2 linked regions of the Haloglycomyces albus DSM 45210 genome follow. The main gene of each other region encodes a partner of the protein of the gene in region 2 in a complex. Links are inferred from orthologs where the notes say so. Each region holds a gene or a part of one and is shown on either strand. Other genes may lie near its edges.

What was found.
Region 1: the proteins of uvrB (region 2) and pcrA are in contact, whole or in part, in a crystal structure (PDB 7EGT), measured with the Thermus thermophilus proteins. The link is inferred for Haloglycomyces albus DSM 45210 from one-to-one orthologs. Residues at the interface, in WP_096411307.1 of Thermus thermophilus: Glu23, Leu25, Arg26, Asp27, Gly28, Glu29, Arg30, Phe31, Arg55, Glu326, Asp327, Phe328, Glu379, Ser382, Gln383, His398, Gly400, Arg401; in WP_096412145.1 of Thermus thermophilus: His654, Arg656, Phe657, Gln666, Asp668, Glu669, Lys680, Arg681, Leu682, Ser683, Lys685, Tyr686, Ala687.

Annotation. Positions count from the first base shown.
Region 1 is NZ_AZUQ01000001.1:1,770,401-1,773,515, reverse strand. Bases 42-3,007 are described here. They hold pcrA (DNA helicase PcrA), read right to left. Parts: upstream 2,647-3,007; coding sequence 436-2,646; downstream 42-435. Other genes in these bases: HALAL_RS0108295 (hypothetical protein), read right to left, coding at 2,735-2,977; HALAL_RS0108305 (M23 family metallopeptidase), read left to right, coding at 42-366. In the rest of the region: more of HALAL_RS0108305, read left to right, coding at 1-41; HALAL_RS0108290 (ArsR/SmtB family transcription factor), read right to left, coding at 3,012-3,115. UniProt on the Escherichia coli protein: A helicase with DNA-dependent ATPase activity. Unwinds DNA duplexes with 3'-5' polarity. Translocates on single-stranded DNA with 3'-5' polarity. Initiates unwinding more efficiently from a nicked substrate than double-stranded DNA.
Region 2 is NZ_AZUQ01000001.1:2,951,711-2,954,807, reverse strand. What follows is about bases 70-3,017. They hold uvrB (excinuclease ABC subunit UvrB), read right to left. Parts: upstream 2,600-3,017; coding sequence 539-2,599; downstream 70-538. Other genes in these bases: HALAL_RS0113660 (hypothetical protein), read left to right, coding at 2,742-3,017; HALAL_RS0113670 (antibiotic biosynthesis monooxygenase family protein), read left to right, coding at 97-387. In the rest of the region: more of HALAL_RS0113660, read left to right, coding at 3,018-3,097. UniProt on the Escherichia coli protein: The UvrABC repair system catalyzes the recognition and processing of DNA lesions. A damage recognition complex composed of 2 UvrA and 2 UvrB subunits scans DNA for abnormalities.

The DNA.
Region 1 (3,115 bases), 1.2 Mb from region 2 along the record:
GACATCATGATCACCTCGCAATACGGCCCCCGCTGGGGTTCCAGCCACAACGGGGTGGACTTTTCGGCCGCGACGGGCGATCCCATATACGCCGTTTATCCGGGTGAAGTGGTCACCGCCGGCTGGGAGGGCGGATTCGGTCGTCTCGTGATACTCGATCACGGTGACGGCGTACAGACCTACTACGCTCATAATTCCGAGCTGCTGGTCGAACCGGGCCAATGGGTGGAGGCCGGAGATCAGATTTCCAAGGCCGGAAACACGGGATTCTCGCTGGGGTCGCACTTGCACCTCGAGGTGCACGACAACGGCACACCGGTGGAGCCGCTCAGTTTCCTGCAGGAAAAAGGGCTCAGCTTGCGGTAGTTCCCGTCGGTGAGGAGGAAACTCGCCTCACCGACGCATCATTGTGGGCCGCTCACACGGCCCGGCGGCTCATTCGACCTTCGTCAGGGGCGCGAGCCGCAGAATCACCCACTTGGGCTCGCCGCTCCCGAAATCGATGCGCGCTTGGGCCCGTGGCCCCGACCCTTTCGTCTCCACCACCTTGCCGGTTCCCCATTTGGCGTGTTCGACCTGATCGCCGACCGTCAGCACCGGGACGTCGGCGGCCTCCTTCACCGCGATCGGTTGGCCGAAGGACGGCGTCTTCCCCAGTTTGCGTGGGGCCGCCGGTGGTGTGGAGTCGTTCCATTCGAGCAGCTCCCCGGGGATTTCCCCGAGGAATCGGCTGGCCGGGAAGAACTGCGGAGTTCCGAATACGCTCCGGGACGTGGCGCGGGTGAGGAAAAGGCGCCGGCGGGCTCGGGTCAGGCCGACGTAGGCCAGTCGACGTTCCTCTTCCAAGTCGTCGGGCTTCGACATGGATCGTTCGTGCGGAAACATTCCGTCGTCCATCCCGGTGAGAAAGACGGTGTCGTATTCGAGCCCCTTGGCGGTGTGCAAGGTCATGAGCGTCACTTGCCCCTCGTCGTCGGGGATCGCGTCGCTGTCGGCCACAAGGGCGATGTGTTCCAAGAACGACGCCGTGTCGGTCGCCTCGGGTTCATCGTCGTCGACGGCGGATTCGGCGGTGAACTCGTGCGCCACCGAAATCAGCTCCTGAATATTGTCCACCCGTGACTCGTCCCGTGGATCGCGAGACGCCGAAAGGTCCTCCAGGTACCCGGTGTCGGAGAGGAGCTGCTCCACGACCTCGTCCGGCCCGGCCGTATAGGACAATCGGCGCGCGTTGGCCATGATCTCGGTGAACCGCTTGACCGCCGTACGGGCGCGAGGGGACAGCTGCGGGATGTCGTCGGCCTCCGCAGCGGCGGCGGGAAAGGATATGTCCCTACTGGCCGCCCACGCCGAGACCGCCCCCACGGCCTTATCTCCCAACCCGCGTTTGGGTACGTTGATGATGCGCTGGGCCGATACCGTGTCGTCGGGGTTGACCACGAGTTTCAGATAGGCCAGCAGGTCCCGGATTTCCTTACGCTCGTAAAACCGCACCCCGCCGACGACCTTGTACGGAATACCGCGTCGGATGAAGATCTCCTCGAAGGCACGGGACTGTGCGTTGGTGCGGTAGAAGACGGCCATATCCGAAAATCCGGCCGCACCGTCGTCTATCAAGTCGTCGATACGATTGGCCACCCACGTCGCTTCGGCGGACTCGGATTCGGCGTTGTAGCCGACGATCGTGGCACCGCCGCCCTGCGACGACCACAGCTTCTTCTCCGGTCCCCGCTGGGTGTTCTTACGGATGACGCTGTTGGCAGCGTCCAGAATCGTCTGAGTGGATCGATAGTTCTGTTCCAGCAGAACGGTGCGGGCATCGGGGTAGTCACGTTCGAATTCCAGAATATTGCGAATCGTGGCCCCGCGAAAAGCGTAAATGGACTGGTCGGCGTCCCCGACAACGGACAGTTCGGAGGCGCCGTCGCCCGTCCCCACCAGTTCCCGCAGGAAGACGTATTGCGCGTGGTTGGTGTCCTGATATTCGTCGACCAGTACATGGCGGAACCGACGCCTCCAAGTCTCCGCCACTGCGGGGAAGGTTCGGAACAGGTCGACGGTGAGCCCGATGATGTCGTCGAAGTCGACCGCATCGGCCAGACGCAAGCGGTGATTGTACTCGCGATAGATGTCGGCGATGAGTCGACTGCGGGCGTCGTCGGCGTCGGCACCGGCCTGATCGGGGCTGATCAGCTCGTTTTTCAACTTCGAAATCTCAGAGGCCAGCCAGCGTGGGGAGTGCTTTTTCGAATCCAAGTGCAGTTCTTTGACGATATGTCCCAGCAGGCGCCGGGCATCGTCGGCGTCATAGATGCTGAAGCTGCTCTTCAAATCCAATCGGGCCGCTTCCCGACGTAGAATCCGCAGGCAGGCGGAGTGGAATGTCAGCGCCCAGATGCCGCGCGCCTGCGGACCGACCAACTCGTCGAGTCGTTCGCGCATCTCCCCGGCGGCCTTGTTGGTGAAGGTGATGGCGAGAATTTCACCCGGATGTGCCCCGCGCTCCCCGATCAAGTGGGCGATCCGGTGCGTCAGGACTCGGGTTTTACCCGAGCCGGCTCCCGCCACAATGAGAAGTGGTCCGCCGGTGTGTTCGACCGCCTCGCGTTGCGGTTCATTGAGTCCTTCGAGAAGCGCAGTAGCCATAGGTGTTCCATTATGCCTCGACGACCGACGCATTCTCTCCGCCACCCCGAACCGCCGTCGAGCTCCCGTCGGCACGGTTGACGACCGCTTAGACCTCCTTAAGCATCTTCTCGATCGCCGCCACGCGAGCCTTCATCTCCACCAGCGACGCCTTGACCTCAGCGGTGTCGTCCGACACTTTCTGAGCCAGTTCACGGTAGCGCTCCTCGCGTGCGGCGACCGCTTTGGCGCGCGCCACCTTGGTTCCCCAGATGATCGACACGACGGTGATGAGCGCTATGAGAAACAGAATGCCGAAGACAAAGAGCATTCCCGCGTTTTCAACTGACATGGTGTTTTCCTTCCTGTTTTCAAAGTGGGTGCGACTATGATTCCGAGGCGCGCCGCAGGGTCGACACGGCGTCCCCGATGGTTTTCGGGGTGAGCTTGAGCTGGAAATCGGTCGGTTCGAAGTACTTGACCGCCTTCC
Region 2 (3,097 bases):
ATATTCAGGGGAAAGTGTACCGTCGTGAATATGACCGTTATCTCATCAATCGTGTGGACGATGAGAAACCACGAAAAACCATGACACGCTGGGGTAATGGTCACTGAAATCGCAGACATTCACATTACCCCCGGACAAGAGGACGAATTCCTCTCCGCCTATCGGGAGGCCCGGCATAACGTCGCTCAATCACCCGGCCTACGGAACATGCGTATGACCCGCAGTGTGGAATCGCCCTCGCGGTTCGTACTGCTCATCGAATGGGATTCGATCGAAGCCCATGATCAAGGATTTCGTCAGACCGAACGCTTTGACGCCTGGCGTGAGGCCATCGGCGGCTACTTTGCCGAGGCACCGAAGGTGGAGCACCTCTCCGATATCGACTGAGCCGTCGTGATCTCCGCACCTCGGCTACAGCCGTGGGTTGATCCGACGCAACGGAGACCAAGCGAAGCGCTTACCTCCGGCAACAGCCGGGAGAGCCGTCCCGCCTCCCGGCACCGTCTCCTCTCACCGACCCGACCGTGTCGACCGGTCGTCAGCCTTCCGCATTATCGATTTCCCGCAGTTCACGCTTCAAATCGGCAATCTCATCACGATAGGCCGCTGCCAATTCGAATCGTAGCTCCCGAGCCGCGTCCATCATCTGTTCATTGCGTTCGGAAATCTGTTCCACGATCTCGTTGCGCAGACCTGCCGGGTCACCCGGCTGTGACTTGCGCTGTTTGGCCTTCGGCCGTTCCGAAGCCTCCAGCTGCTCGGTGTCCTCCGCTTCGGCGTACAGGTCGTCGACGATATCCCCAATCCGTTTTCGCAGAGGCGTCGGATCGATGCCGTGTTCCGTGTTGTAGGCGATCTGTTTGGCGCGCCGTCGCTCCGTCTCCTCGACCGCATGGGTCATCGAGTCGGTCATATTGTCGGCGTACATGATCACCGCTCCGGAGACGTTACGGGCCGCACGCCCGATCGTCTGAATCAATGACGTGGACGACCGCAGGAATCCCTCCTTGTCGGCGTCCAAAATCCCGACAAGCGACACCTCAGGAAGGTCCAGCCCTTCACGAAGTAGGTTGATACCGACCAGGACGTCGAAATCACCGCGTCGCAGCTCTTTCAACAGTTCCACTCGCCGCAGGGTGTCCACCTCGGAATGCAGGTACTCCACCTTGATCCCATTGTCCAGCAAGTAATCGGTCAAGTCCTCGGCCATCTTCTTGGTCAAGGTGGTGACAAGAATTCGTTCGTTGCGGGCGGTACGCTCGCGAATCTCCGCCATCAGATCATCGATCTGGCCTTTCGTGGGACGGATTTCCACATGCGGATCCACCAGGCCTGTGGGACGAATGACCTGTTCTACGAATTCTCCATCGGCCTGCTCCATCTCCCAGGATCCTGGGGTCGCCGACATATAAACGCTCTGACCGACTCGTTCGCGAAACTCCGGGAAGGTCAGCGGTCGGTTGTCGGCGGCGCTGGGAAGACGGAAGCCGTGGTCGATGAGGTTCCGCTTCCGTGACGCATCACCTTCGTACATGCCTCCGATCTGAGGCACGGTGACGTGCGATTCGTCGATGACGGTGATGAAATCGCTGGGGAAATAGTCCAATAGCGTATGCGGAGGTGATCCTGCCTCGCGCCCGTCCATATGGCGCGAGTAGTTCTCAATACCGCCGGTGGAGCCGGTCTGCTTCAGATTCTCCAAATCAAAGGTCGTCCGCATCCGGAGACGCTGCGCCTCCAAGAGTTTTCCCTGACCTTCGAATTCCGTCAGACGCTCTTCCAATTCGGATTCGATGCCGCCGATCGCGCCTTTCAAACGTTCTTGGCCGATGGCGTACTGCGAACCGGGAAACACCAGAACCTGATCGACGCGACGAACCTCTTCGCCGGTCATGGGATGCACATACGACAGCTGATCGATCTCGTCGCCGAACATTTCAATCCGAATCGCGAGCTCTTCATACGCGGGGATCAGCTCAATGGTGTCACCACGAACCCGAAAGTTGCCTTTTACCAGGTTAATGTCGTTTCGGGCGTATTGAATGTCGACCAATCGACGCAAGAGCCGGTCACGTTCCCATTCTTGACCGACTTCAAGCTCAATGGCCGAACGCAAATACTCCACCGGGGTCGCGAGACCGTAAATCGCCGAAACGGTCGCGACCACTACAACATCGCGCCTGGTCAATAGAGAATAGGTAGTACGATGCCGCAGACGTTCCACCTCTTCATTGATGGAAGCGTCCTTTTCGATAAAGGTGTCGGTTTGAGCGACATAGGCTTCGGGCTGATAGTAGTCGTAATAGGATACGTAATATTCGACGGCGTTATTGGGAAGCAGCTCCCGGAATTCCTTGGCCAACTGAGCGGCCAAGGTCTTGTTATGGGCCATGATCAGAGCCGGACGCTGCAGCTTTTCGATCAACCAGGCGGCCGTGGCGGATTTACCGGTACCCGTCGCACCCAACAGCACGGTGTCGCGATCTCCGCGTTGCACTCGCTCGTTCAGCCCGGCGATGGCGTTCGGTTGATCACCGGAAGGTTCGTAATCACTGATAACTTCGAATCGGCCGTCGGCCCGCGGAATGTCAAAAGCCACGATCCCACCTTAGCCACCGCCTCCGACATTTTCCATGCCACGGGGTATCAAGTCGGCGGTCCGAACCCACCCCAATGCCGACATCACGTAGTGATTCACGCCCTACGCGCCACCCACCTGCGCCTGAATCGTTAATCTCTTTGTGAGTAACGATAATTCGCATAACAGGCAAGGCAAGTACATCGGCCTCATGCTCATCGCCGCCTTCATGGCCGCCGCCGGTTTGATATTTCTCTATACCGGGGGTTCGGAGGACGAGGCCGCTCGCGACATCACCACCGAGGAAGCCCAGTTGTTGAGTCAGGTTCGTACGAATAACCACGGGTCCGAACCCATGGCCTTCCGAATGAAGGTGCCGACGCCCGAAAAGGAAATCATCCTCGACGGCTACGTGGACTGGACCGTCCCCTTCATTTATTCCCGCTACGACTTTGACGGAGACACCCGACTCCTGCAGGCCATACCCGGTCTCGTCGCACACGGTCCCGATCACGAGGC